DNA from 2 places in the Paenibacillus nicotianae genome. Region 1 is predicted to be linked to the other one. Evidence: predicted binding sites of a transcription regulator. Region 1 holds the regulator's gene; the other holds the start of a gene.
What was found. The regulator NrdR, encoded in region 1, represses ribonucleotide reductase genes. The targets are predictions, from matches to a motif close to AACACNATATATNGTGTT.

Region 1 (7,429 bases):
ATTAAACTGTGATTGAATAGAAGTAAAAGGTGTCTGGTGATGATAGTTACTGATATCGTAAGCAGCACGTAGCTGATCTACAGCAAAGTTGGAACAACCAATCGCTCTAACTTTACCCTGTTGCACTAACTCGTGTAATATAGATAACGTTTCTTCAAGTGGCGTATGCGGATCGAATTCATGAACTTGATAGAGATCAATATAATCGGTCTGTAGTCGTTGTAAAGAACGGTCGATCTCTTGCATAATATGGTGGCGCGATAATCCTTCCCCCATCTTGCCCTCACTCATACGCATCCCTACTTTGGTCGCAAGGATAATCTGATCTCGTTTCCCTTTAAGAATTTCTCCAATGATCTGTTCTCCTAGCCCATCTCCAATATGATCGATATCTTGCCTTTTGCCATAAAAATTAGCCGTATCTACAAAGTTAATGCCAATCTCAAGACTTTGACCTACAATGCGCCTTGAAGTGGAAGCATCGATCCATCTTCCAAATGCCATCGTTCCCAGACCTACTTTGGATACTTGGATATTTGATATACCTAATGTCTGCTTATCCATTCAACTGTTCTCCTTAACCATCTGTGCTAATCCACTTCCAAATGACCAATCTTCAAACTCTGTCTCGATTAACATAATAAATACATCTTCAATCCGAATACCGACTTGTTGTGCTAATTCTGTTGCTAATTGTAGATAAAGCTTTTTCTTTTTCACCACTCCTCGACCAGACTTTAATGTAATCTGAATATATAGTAATTGATCTGAACGATCTCCTTGTAAATAGTGTCGATCATATACAAACTGTTCGGGTTGATGGCTATGAAAGACTTGAAAACAATCATTCTCCGGTACATCACAACAATCGATTAAAGCCGATAAAATAACCTCACTAATCTGTTGTAACTGATCTGCATTATACTGATTCTCCATATAACTGACTCTTGTAAATGGCATATCGTTTGACCCTCCATATACTTCAATTGGTTGATAATAACACTACCTTTCGGGAATATCATTATTGTATCTGTATCTTCTTTATTTATATAATAGATAATAATCATAGAGTCTATTCGTTTTACCGATAAAGAATCCAGACCAAGATAGGAGAAGGATGTGTGCGATGGATTTGACAGAATTGATTGCTTTTCAGACGGTGATGCGTGAAGGGACTTTTTCCAAAGCCGCTGAAAAGCTGAATTATGCACAATCAACGATTACTAACCAGATTAAGCGTTTGGAAAAAGAGTTAGGATTGACTTTGTTTTATCGTAATTGGGAAGCGACGTTGACGCCTGCCGGGCAACGATTTGCAGAACAAGTGGATCTATTAATTCATCACTGGCGTTATGTCGGAGATATTGCAAAACAATTAAATGAAGAAGAAATAGGGACTTTACACATTGGTGTAACAGAGACATGGGCAGATCGTCATTTGCCCGCTATTCTATATGAATTTCGGAAATATAAACCTAAAATCACTTGCGAGATTACAGTCGGTAATTCAGCTTTTTTAGAAGAATGTCTACAAGAGGAGAAAATCACGTTAGCACTATGCTCAGATTCAGAGTCGTCTCATCATTTTGTATTTGAACCTTTGGAACAAGAATCTGTATCATTGGTTATACCGGCTGATCATCCATTAGCTAACACTCAAACAGTAACTATCGATGAATTGTTGTCGCATCTGTTGATTATTGGACAATCATCATGCAAGTATCGTTTTGAGGTCGAAAAAGCTTTTAGAGTGTATGAACAAGAGCCATTATTTTATACGATCAATCAACTTTCTTTGATTCCGCTGTATGCTGAACGATTGAATGGGATCGGGATTGTACCTTCTTCTTTGCATGTAGATGCTGAGTATACGCGTTTACCTTTTCCAGCTCTGGATCACTATTTGCAGATTGGCATTTTGCAACCCCGGCACATCAAATATAACAGTGGGATACAACAACTTTTTGTAGAAGAAGTTCGGAAGTATTTTAAAGCGCATCATTGATCTACATTATTGATTCGATGTTAATGTTATTGTTGAGCAACTATAAATAATAAATCACTCCCCTATAACGATTATCATCTGCAAAATTGCGATCGATAGCAGAACAGAAATACCAAAAAAGAGCGCTCTACTTATACATGTAGAAGTGCTCTTTTTTGAAATATACATAGACTAGCATACTTTGATTAGCCCTATTCAGGTTATCTCACTGGAATTAGCTATTTGAGCTATCGCTCTCGTCTTCTTTGGACAGTAGACCTTTGAGTTCTTTCATAAACATATTAATATCTTTAAATTGACGATAGACCGAAGCAAAACGCACATAGGCTACTTCATCGACAGGGTACAACTGTTCCATCACTAACTCGCCTACAGCACGACTTTCTACTTCTGCCATCGCTGTAGTATGTAGACTTTTTTCCACTTCAGAAACGATCATATCCAGTTGATCTACTGACACCGGACGTTTCTCACAAGCACGAATCAGACCGCGCAGAATTTTGTCGCGACTAAATTCTTCCCGACTTCCATCTTTTTTAATCACAATCAGTGGTGTTTCTTCGACCATCTCGAACGTCGTAAACCGGCGATTGCAACTTTCACATTCACGTCGACGACGAATCGATTTATTGTCATTGGCTGGACGGGAATCCAGCACCTTGGTTCCATTGTGACTGCAATATGGACATTTCATTGCTCACGTCACTTCCTTTCTCGCCAACCGTTCATTCGGACATCATTTCAGTTAAGTTCATGCATATATATTCAGGATATGAGTAAATATGAGTTACAGAATCCAACATAGTGCTTGTTCGATCTAAAAGGCATCGTATAATTCAGTATACTGCTTATAATAATATAATACACGTTGGACATAATGTCTCGTTTCGCCAAAAGGAATATCTTTCACATCTTCTAGAGTACCATCCCATTTGCCGGAACTTAGCCATGATTTTACATTACCAGGGCCTGCATTGTAGGCGGCAATTACCGCGATTTTGTTGCCTCCGAACTGACGATTAAGCTGTCTAAGATACCATGTACCAATCTGAATATTTGGATCAATCTCGTGCTTGACCGTTTCCAGTGACATATTATCTAAATGTGCTTGCTCCATAATCCATTGAGCCGTGTTAGGCATCAGTTGCATGATGCCTAGTGCGCCTTTTTTGGACTCCATGCTGGGCTTAAAGTTAGTCTCTACTCGAATAATAGAAGCGACTAGAAAAGGATCGACTTCATAAGCAGAAGCATGCGCACGAATCTCTTCTTTATACTCAATCGGATAAATCCAACCTAGCCAGCGACTATTGAAAAAAATCACAATCACAACAAGTACGAATAGCGGTAACAGAAATCGTTTGCGAATCAATTTCTTCATGAAAGACCTTTACTCTGCCAGAACTGTTCCAATTGAGTATACGTGTCCTCAAGGGTACCGCTATTATCAATTACAATGTCAGCTACTTTTTTCTTATGCTCAATATCCATCTGAGCGTTAATTCGTTTCCAGGCTTGTTCTTCAGTAAGTCCATCGCGTGAGATCAAGCGTTGTAATTGAACAGATTGAGGAACGTATACAACCATAATCTGATCAAATGTGTAGACTCCTTTGGCTTCGAGCAACAGTGGAATATCTGCTACAACCAGAGTATCAGGATACTGTTGTTCTAATTCTACCGTACGTGTCTGGATCAGCTCGCGAATCGCAGGATGTGTAATATCTTCAAGTGACTTCCGTTCTTCTGGATGGGTAAAAATATGTTCCCCTAACTTTTTGCGATCCAGTGTTCCGTCTGCTTGCAACATATCTGCGCCAAAACGTTGTACCACCTGAGCAAGCACCGGATGATGCGGCATCATGACTTCCCGCGCAATCAGATCAGCATCAATGAGCTTGGCTCCTCTGGCTGACAACCAAGCAGAGACAGAACTTTTACCTGTGGCGATTCCTCCGGTTAACCCGATATTCATGATATCACCTCAATGTTTCTGACGAGTAGGTAGCGGCTGACACACCGGACAAAAGTGTGTTCCTCTTCCGCCGACAACCGTCTTCTCGACAAGTGTTCCACATTCATAACAAGGTTCTGCTTTACGACCGTAAATACGTAGACTATGCTGGAACATTCCCATCTCGCCTTGTCCATTCACATACGACTTGATCGAAGAACCACCTGCTTCTACCGCATCTGCAAGTGTCGATACGATTGCTTCATGCAGACGGGTCAATTGCTCTGCTGACAATGTATTGGCTATCTGCTCTGGATGAATCCCTGAACGGAACAATGCTTCATCGACATAAATATTTCCGATCCCTACTACATACTTCTGATTGAGCAATACAGGCTTAATCATCGTACGACGCTTGCTCATCATATGGATAAATTGCTCTGCTGTAAATTCCGGTGCAAGCGGTTCAAGCCCTAGATGCATCAGTGGCTTCGACTGTAGATCTTCATCTTTTTTGAACAAATGCATCGTTCCAAATTGACGTACATCTTTATAGCGAAGTTCTGTACCATCTGTAAAATGAAAAATAACATGAGTATGCTTCTCTACAGGCTCATCCTTAGTATAGACACCATAGCGTCCTTCCATCCGTAAATGAGAAACCAACACTAAATGATCCATCACGATCCGCAAAAACTTTCCGCGACGCTCTACTTTCTCAATCGTATGCCCTTGAAGCTCAATCTCAAACTGCTTATGATCGTCTGGCAATTGAACAATACGTGGTAAAGATACCGTAACATGATCAATCGTTTTGCCGGCAACCAAGGTGTTTAACGTGCGTCTAACTGTTTCTACTTCCGGCAATTCCGGCATAACCTTTCACCTAACCTTTAACATAATAAATTTATAAGTTTTAGAGTTATAACACCGCATGACTATAGTAAGCATTAAAAGACAATCAATTATCAAAATCACTTATATCAAAAGTCCAAATCGGAATGAAGTCAAAAAATGATCCGATACAAGCGAAGCGACCGTAAGCAATATCTTTGTGGACAGAACGAATCACCATTCCGCCTCCAAGCATTCCTTGCGCTTACTTGCACTCTAATTATAGACTATTTACTTCGCTTCGTACCAGTTCGCACCATAGCTAACTTCAGCTTTGAGAGGAACAGATAAAGACAATGCTTTTTCCATAACTTCTGGCACTAAAGTCTTCATTTGTTCCAATTCATCTGCAGGTACTTCAAATACCAATTCATCATGTACTTGAAGTAGCATACGACTATTTAGCTTATGGTCTTTGAGTGCTTGATCCATATGCACCATCGCTAATTTGATAATATCTGCGGCTGTTCCTTGAATCGGTGTATTCATCGCTGTACGATTCGCAAAAGAGCGCAGATTGAAGTTAGACGAGTTGATATCCGGTAGATAACGACGACGTTCTAACATCGTTTTTACAAAGCCATCTTTTTTCGCTTCGATCACGATATCATCCATATAACGGCTTACGCCTTTGAATACTTCGAGATATTGATTAATAAAGTCGCCTGCTTCTTTACGGGTAATGCCTAGATTTTGAGATAATCCATAATCGCTGATTCCATAGACAATCCCGAAGTTAACCGCTTTGGCAGAACGACGCATATCGCCATCGACTTGCTCTTTGGTTACGCCGAATACATCCATAGCTGTTTTGGTATGAATATCCATGTCATGCAAAAAGGCATCTTTCAAGCCTGGATCATCTGCCATATGAGCAAGTACGCGCAGTTCGATCTGAGAATAATCGGATGATAAAATACTCCAACCACTTTCAGATGGCACAAATACTTTACGTAATTTACGTCCTTCTTCCAGACGAATCGGAATATTTTGCAGATTCGGGAACTGACTGGATAAGCGACCTGTTGCTGTTATCGTCTGACGGAAAAAGGTATGCACTTTGCCTGATTTAGGATGCACTTCTTTAAGCAATCCTTCGACATATGTCGATTGCAATTTGGCAAGCTGACGATACACCAAAATCAACTGTACAATATCATGATAAGGTGCTAATTTTTCCAGTACATCGGCACTGGTAGAATAACCTGTTTTGGTTTTCTTCTCTACAGGTAGACCTAGACGATCAAATAAAATCTCACCTAGTTGCTTCGGTGAATTTAGATTGAATTCTACGCCAGCCATACCATGAATTTCAGTGACTAACAGATTAATCTTTTGTTCAAACTCTTTGCCTAGCTCACGCAATTCGTCTGTATTCACAGCAACCCCTTGTTTCTCCATATCCGCCAAAATACGAGATAAAGGCATTTCTAGATCATCAAATAAGCTGGTCATTTCATTTTGTTCTAACTGTTCACGTTGAAGTGGAACCAGTTCACGAATGGCTGCTGTTTTGCGTGCTAGATGATGACTTAATACATCTTCTTCAGGCACTTTATATTTAGCCCCTTTACCAAAAACCGTCTCGTCTTCTGGCATATGAGGTAGACCGTATTTGGCTCCAAGTGCGTTCAAGCTTTGTCCCGATTCGGTAGGATCAAGCAAGTACGCTGCAATCTGTACATCAAAAGAAGCCCCTGCAAACGGAATATCACTCCAGTACAACACAAGGTCTGCGCGATGTAGATCATGTCCATGCTTCGGAATCGATTCATCGGCTAACCATGCTCGTACACCTGCTGCACGTTCACTCAGCAAAGTCTCAGGCGTCATAAAGTAATACTGATCCGGCGCTGACAATACAATACCGACCAGTTCAGCATGATGCGGATTATCTCCATGACTTTCGATATGCAACACTTCGACCGTATTCAGTACTTTTTCCAGTTCTGGAAGTTGTTCTTCGCCTACAATTGTTACTTCTAGTTCAGAAGCTTCTACTTGAGCAGGATCATGTAGATCTTCCCCATCAATATCAGACAAATTGAGACGCTGAATAATCGAATTAAATTCTAATTTACGCAAAGCTACAATTGATGTTACCGGATTAAAACCATCATATTTCATACTTTCCCATGTCGCTTCAAAAGGCACTTCGCGGAAAATCGTAGCTAATTCTTTACTCATCCGCGCATCGTCGGCATGAGCTTCTACTTTTTCTTTCATTTTGCCTTTGAGTTGATCGGTATTTGCTAATACTTCTTCTACACTACCAAATTGATGTAATAATTTGAGGGCTGTTTTTTCACCGACACCTGGAATACCTGGAATATTATCTGATGTATCACCCATCAATCCTTTGAGATCAATAATTTGAGCCGGTGTTAGACCGTAACGTTCTTCGATTTCTGCCGGGCCGTAAGGTTCAATATCGCTTACCCCTTTACGAGTCAGCGCAATTTTGACATGATCTGAAGCCAGTTGTAGCATATCTTTGTCACCGCTGACAATCAGTACGTTACGTCCTTTTTCTTCAGCCGTACGGGATAGTGTACCGATAATATCATCGGCTTCATA
Region 2 (7,429 bases), 660 kb from region 1:
CACGTACATATCCGTTTCCTTTTTTAGAGAAAAAGTCATGTTGTTTGGTATGTGTACTAATACCGTTGAATACGATTGGATTGACTTCTTCTTCGGCAAAAACAGGATCAAAGCCCAAGTTCATAAATGCTTTATTTGCATTATAACGAAGGAATACTTTCACATCTTCTGTTAGACCGATTGGATCATAAATCTCTTCCGTATACTTCTCTTCATTTGCATGAAGATACGTAAGTAAACCTTCTAAGATTTGGTAAACGTCTTTTTGCTCGTCTTCTTCAAGATCATTGTAGATTTCTTGTGCAAGTACCCCTACATACACACCGTGAATACTTTCATCACGTAAAATCAAATCAATAATCTCACCGCTACATGTCATTTTACCTTGTCCAGCTAGATAAAGCGGATAGAAGAACCCACTATAGAACAAATAGCTTTCTAGCAACACAGAAGCTGCCATAGCCAGGAATAATTCTTTTGGCGAATTAATATTTAAGTAATACTGACGGATCGTTTCCGCTTTGGTCTGTAGACGAGGATTGTCTTCCACCCATTGAAAAATCTTATCGATCTCTTCTGTAGAAGACAATGTAGTAAAGATACTGCTGTACGACTTCGCATGAATCTGCTCCATCATCGCCATAAAGCCAAGTACCGCTTTACGTTGCATCCCTTCCACATGTTCTAATACTTTCGGCATACCTACGCCACCTTGAATGGTATCAAGCAGGGTAAGTCCTCCAAGCACTTTCATATACGTATCACGTTCAATATCACTCAATTGAATCCATGACATTTTATCATCAGACAAAGGAATTTCATCATCTGTCCAGAATTGCATAATATTTTGATTCCAGAACATCATTGTGAAATCATCATCAGGACGGTTCCAGTTCACAGCTTTGATAGGTCCAGTCATAAATTAAAATTCCTCCTTTTAAACATTGGATACTACTTATTGCACTTTGGTAAAAGAACACAAGTATGTACTCATTTGAATCCAATCGTGCTTAGATTGCCAAGCACATAAAGCATACAAAAAAGCCTAAAAAGGCTTTCTTGTATACTGCGTGACTATGAAGATTTTTTAGAGCAAACCACTGAAAAAAATTACACCGAGCAAGTAATACACTCTTCAACACTAAGCAATTTGGTACGTGTATAGTAAAGTGATTTAAGACCTTTGTGAGCCGCATACAGGTAATAACGAGCCAATTGACGAGTCGTTACATCGCTACCTACATGAAGTACTGTTGAAATTCCTTGATCGACATGATTTTGAATTTCAGCAATCAGATCCAATACTTTAAATTGATTCATTTGGTAAGCAGATTTGTAGTAGAAATAGTTATCCTGTTGCATATATGGCATCGGATAGTACGTCGTAGAGTTCGCATACGTACGAGTCTCAATTTGTTCTACAATCGGCATTACGCTAGATGTTGCATTTTGGATATAGGAAATACTTGCTGTCGGCGCAATTGCCAAACGGTAAGCATGATATAGACCATGTTTCATTACATCAGCTTTCAGGTTTTGCCAGTCTGCTGGTGTTGGGATATACATATCACCGAACAAGTCACTTGCGCGTGTCGTTACCGGACGATAATCGATTTCTAAATAACGATCAAAGTACGTTCCTTTTGCATATTCTGATTTCTCAAAATCAGCAAAAGTGATTTGACGCTCACGTGCAATCTCCATACTTTTCTCTAATGAATAGAAGTTCATCATCATAAAGAAGGTACGAACAAAGTCTCTTGCTTCGTCACTTTCATACGCAATTTTGTTTTTCGCAAGGTAACCATGCAAGTTCATAACGCCAAGACCTACAGAGTGCATTTCACGGTTCGCTTTGGCTACACCCGGTGCATTAGCGATATCTGTCATATCACTAACAGACGTTAAACCCATAATACCTTCATGAACGGATTCACGAATTTTGCCAAGTTCCATCACGTTTACCATATTCAATGAACCCAGGTTACAGCTAATATCGCGACGAATCACATCATCTTGGCCATAGTCTGTAATTTCAGAAGTTTCTTGCAATTGGAAAATTTCAGTACACAGGTTAGACATACGGATAGAACCGATATCTTTTAGTGCATGACCGTTATTCGCATTACTTTTGTTCATAATATACGGATAACCGGATTCTAATTGTACACTTGCGATTTTGGTTAGCATATCACGAGCACTCATGATCGCTTTCTTTTTGATACGATCATCAGCAAGCAATGTATCGTACATTTCATCAATATCTAGATCATCCAGATATTTACCATAAGCTTTGTATACACTGTAAGGAGCGAATACATGCAATAGCTCATTATCTGCTGCTAATTGGTAGAAGCGATTCGGTACAACAAGACCGATCGACAATGTTTTGAGGCGTGTGCGCTCATCTGCATTGATTTTTTTGCTATCCAAGAACTCCATAACGTCCCAGCCGAAAATGTTGTAATACGCTGCGCCAGAACCTTTACGTTGACCCATTTGATCTGCATAGGAGAAAGCATCTTCCATCAGTTTCAAAACAGGCATAATTCCTTTGGCTGCACCTTCAACACCTTTGATCGGTTCACCGCGTCCACGAAGTTTGGACAAGTTAACCGCTACACCGCCACCAATTTTGGATAATTGCATACAAGTGTTCAGCACATGGTTGATCGAGTTCAAGGAATCATCCATTTCTAATAAGAAACAAGATACCATTTCACCACGACGGCTTTTACCTGCATTCAAAAATGTTGGTGTTGCTGGTTGTAGACGTTGTTCCATCATAGATTTGGCAAGAGTTTTGGCATTATCCGCATCCCCGCGTCCCAAATGAAGCGCCACGACTGCGACACGATCCGCATAATGTTCCAAGTATTGACTACGATCATTTGTTTTTACTGCATAATCCGTATAGAACTTGGAAGCCGCCATATAAGATGGAAATTGGAAATCATAACTGTGTGTAATCGCATATACTTCTTCTACATCTTGAGAAGTATAATTTTTGTACATATCTTCATAATAATCATTATCGATCATATAACGTACTTTGGTTGTGGTGTCCGGGAAGTTGATACTTTTACGAGCTACCTCTTCCATATATTCTACAACTGCTTCTTTATCTTTATCCAAACGGAAAAATCCACTCTCATCCCGTTGCATCAGTAAGTTGTTCAATTCAATATGCCGCAATTTTATCTACCTCCTGTTGAAATCGTTGTGCGTCTCCTGTTGTACCTGCTAATTCAAACTTGTACACGACCGGTACATTATAACGTTCTGAGATTAGATCAGCACTACGAGCGAATTTGTCACCCCAATTGCGATTGCCACTTGCTGCAACTCCGATCAGGCGATTGTGATTTCTCTCCAAAAAATGAACTACCTTATCAGGAATCTGACCAAATCCAGTTGTGTACGTAACCAGTACAAAAGGTTCATTCAACGTCAGCGCCTCATCAATCTGTACAGCTTGTACAGCAGGTAATTTTAATTTGTTGATAAATCGTTTTACATTGCCTGTTTTGGAATCATAAGCAATTAACATGGTTGTGACATCTCCTTCTCGGTTCAATATGTAGTACTCTTCATCCGTTTCATCACTATATAAATACAGATAACAATGCTCTAATATAACAATCATGTGATCTGCTTCAATATCTATAAGTAGCTATAACCTATATATTACCTGCTCAAACATCATAACCGCAATATATAGAAGACTTTATCAAAGATATACGCTATATATAGTGTTGTCAATAGGAACGGAAGGTCTACATTCCGGTCAAAACATGCCTTAAAAAAGGTCTATCCAACCAAAAATCAAGTAAAATAGGCACTTATTTGAACACGTATTTTACATACATCGCGATAATCATTTATAAAAAAATAATTTTCTTGACATACTAGATATAGTACATTTCATTTTTCTTTTTGCCGAACATTTCCAGATTATGCAGTGAACATAAATTCACTCTAAAATGAACATAAATTCCGGTCTATTTAGACGCTCAAGTATAAAACTTTAGCTGTTATTGAACAAAAAAGCAAATAAAAATTTCTTTAATTTAAGAAATCTCAGCATAGAAATACACAGGAGAATTGCACATCCTTTTTGTATTGTATTTTTTACCATATATTGAAATAATTAAAAGCGAACGTGGAATCGCATACAATTTGAAGAGGAGGATATGTGTATGAAGAAATTAGGTCACTTCTTGCTTTTATCTATGCTTGTTCTTGTCAGCAGTCTTTTTCCACCATCATCATCTTCGGTATTCGCAGCAGATTACAGTCAAGGGGTAACTACATCTGGAACTACAGCAACGATCTGGTTCTCTTCCAATGTAAATACATCCTGGGTCGATGTGCATTACTCTATCAACTCGGGGAATTTACAAAATCTACGGATGACTTACGACAATACCACCAAACGTTATGTGCAAAATGTCGCTGGTGTCTCATCCGGTCAGGTGATCCAATATTCATTTACGTACAATAATGGAACAGCCGCTTATGACACATCTACTTTTAGCTATACGGTCACAACAGGTTCTAACCCACCTACCAATCCTGGAACAGGAGCTAATTCGATCTACAGTGTTCCAGCGTCCTCTATTCCGAATGCTACAGGTAGTGGAGCATTATCTTTCAAATTATTAAATGGTACCAAAGGTGCTTATGCAGACAATCAGATTTATTGGGGGATTCTGGGGATTAATCCTGCCACCAAGCAATGGAGCTATCTTGATAACAACGGTCAATTGAAACCTATCTCTACTGCTCTTAATAATGCAACAGGTCATTTAACTAAGAACGGAGTGAATTACGCTAACATTTATAGTACGATCAGTCAGATCAATTGGGTGAGTATGCCCAAAATCGATTCTGGTCGGATGTTTATCTGTGTAGGCTCTCCATGTTATATCAAAACATATGATGATGGGTTCGCAGGGCCTGATATTAATAACACTGCTGATCCGAACCGTAATATCTATTTCGACTTTGTAGAATTTACAGTAGATGGTACAGGATATCATGGAAATACTACGCGTGTAGATGGTTTTGGATTTCCGTTGCAACACCGTCTTGTCAATCGTGCAGGTAATTATGATCAGACCGTAGGCGAATTGGAATCCGAGACACGCGCAGGTCTATTTAGTAAATATCGGAGTGAAGTTCCGGCTGCCTTCCAATCTCTTGCCGATGTACAAGCTCCCTATCGTATCGTAGCTCCGATTCATGGTTCTTTTGCAGCTAATGGTACAAATGCTAATTACTTTGCCGGATACAGCAATTACAGCACGCAGGAGATCTTATTATGTAATGGTAGACTTGCAGAGGATTCCGGTACATGTTCAGCGATCAATCGACATGTATACGATAATAAAGCGAACTGGAATAACCCTGCTCAATATTATCAAGCTGCCCCTGCTAATTACTATGCAAAATTCTGGCATGATCATAGTATCAATCGCTTAGCGTATGGATTCGCTTATGATGATTACAATCAACAAGCTTCGTATCTAGAAGTTGGTGACCCGAAAGGATTAATTATTCGAGTTGGTTGGTAAACGCATCTGCTATCTTTTTATATAAAAAGCCTGCTTCTACCATCAATGTTATTGTGACGGTGTAGAAGCAGGCTTTTTTTCAGTAATTTGCTTATAAAATATCAGACAAGTGATGCTATGCTATATATTACAAAAATGTATTCTTTAATTTAGGTAGTTGTTCAAGCAGATTGATCCATGTTGGCGCACATTGATAATATACGTAGATGTGCCTAATGTTTTTTCGATCAATGCTGTATATTCACTAACTAATGGTTTTGGCAAAATCGTCAAAATAACACCTGCAAATCCGCCACCATGTACACGACAAGCACCTGCGTGATGTTGTTTTAAGAAAATTTCAGTGATCGCCAGAGCAATCGAGATACTTTGCTCGCGTGTATGAGAATCTTGATATACGTTCTGAAGCCATTTCCATGATGAATTACCAGAACCGGTTATCAACTCTAAAAAATGATCCCATTCGTTGGATTGTAACGCTTTGACCTGCTCATCTACACGATCATTTTCTTCTAAGAAATGAAGCGCACGTAATATTGCACGATCGCCTGTCTGTTCGCGCAGGCTGGCTAGATTGCTATATACTTCCTCCAACGTAATCTGACGACACACTTCATGACCTAGCGCTTCCGCAACCGCCTTCATTTCTTCCGGTACAGCAGCGTAATCAGCAGTTAGATCGGCGTGATTGCCTCCTGTATTTACGATAACCATCTCATATCCCTGTGCATTGAAATCATAAGGTACATGCTGAATCGCAGGTTCTTTTGGATTGATAAAATCGATTGCGATCAATCCGCCATGTGCACAAGCCATTTGATCCAATAATCCAGATGGTTTGTTCCAGAATTTATTTTCAGCATATTGTCCAATTCGAGCCATGTTTACGATATCAACCTGACTGTTATTATAGAACGTATTTAAGATGCTGGTGATTAACATTTCAAAAGAAGCCGAAGAACTAAGTCCTGAAGCGGCTAATACGTTGGTCGATACATACGCATTGAATCCACCTACCTGTAATCCCCATTGAGCAAACCCGGCAACGATTCCTCGAATAAGCGCTAGTGTACCGCCTTCGCCTGCTACAGGCTCTAATTCAGAGGTATGGATTTTGTATACTTCGCTATATCCTTCAGACACAATCGTAATATAAGGTTCATCTACAGGTACAGCAGCACTGATCGTATCTAGATTGATACTCGTTGCTAACACTTTACCGTAGTTATGATCTGTATGATTACCACCAATTTCACTTCTACCTGGAGAGCTGAATAGTTGAATATTGCCATCTCCAAATTGTTGATGATAGTTATGCATAAGTTGTTGATAACGCTCAAGCTGATACTCTACTTGTTCTTGTCCGTACATTTCTACAAGTAATTGGTTCATCTTCTCCGTATTGTATTGTTCCAAGTTTTCTGTAACCGTTCTCAATTGCATGCTAAATATCCCCTTTAATATTAAAAATAGGTGTGTCGCATTATGTTGGTATTTGTGCCTATATTGATTGTACTGAAATTTTGCGAAATTGTCAGGGGTATTGTTGCAATCATTCTGCACTTTTGAGAATAGTATAGTAGACAGCCATCATTGTAGACAGGGTGATGTAGTCTATTTATCTATAATTATGGCTGTACACATAGTATATGAAAGGCTCTATTAACTCACTGCATTAAATAACTAACTTGAATATGAAGTTGTCTTTCTAAGGCAAGTCCATCATCATAAGCAAATTCTTCTAATTTTAAGCCATAGATTTGTCCATTTTGTACAGCAGGTAATTGACTCCACATCGGATGTTGTTGCATCATCGGTTCCATCTGTTCTAACCAGTGAGCTGGCGCTACTAC

Region 2: a site for NrdR is predicted at 3,740-3,757, ahead of nrdI (class Ib ribonucleoside-diphosphate reductase assembly flavoprotein NrdI). Genes of this name have one in related genera too.

What each region holds. Positions count from the first base shown of each region.
Region 1 is NZ_JBHUGF010000010.1:2,357,685-2,365,113, forward strand. It holds gene ACFSGI_RS14535 (aldo/keto reductase) at 1-564, opposite strand, end outside; gene ACFSGI_RS14540 (tautomerase family protein) at 565-960, opposite strand; gene ACFSGI_RS14545 (LysR family transcriptional regulator) at 1,127-2,005, shown strand; gene nrdR (transcriptional regulator NrdR) at 2,220-2,699, opposite strand; gene ACFSGI_RS14555 (lytic transglycosylase domain-containing protein) at 2,823-3,386, opposite strand; gene coaE (dephospho-CoA kinase) at 3,383-3,979, opposite strand; gene mutM (DNA-formamidopyrimidine glycosylase) at 3,989-4,834, opposite strand; gene ACFSGI_RS14570 (hypothetical protein) at 4,920-5,048, opposite strand; gene polA (DNA polymerase I) at 5,084-7,429, opposite strand, start outside.
Region 2 is NZ_JBHUGF010000010.1:3,020,985-3,028,413, forward strand. It holds gene nrdF (class 1b ribonucleoside-diphosphate reductase subunit beta) at 1-919, opposite strand, end outside; gene nrdE (class 1b ribonucleoside-diphosphate reductase subunit alpha) at 1,111-3,195, opposite strand; gene nrdI (class Ib ribonucleoside-diphosphate reductase assembly flavoprotein NrdI) at 3,182-3,550, opposite strand; gene ACFSGI_RS17450 (glycoside hydrolase family 64 protein) at 4,200-5,576, shown strand; gene ACFSGI_RS17455 (galactokinase) at 5,721-7,019, opposite strand; gene ACFSGI_RS17460 (helix-turn-helix domain-containing protein) at 7,244-7,429, opposite strand, start outside.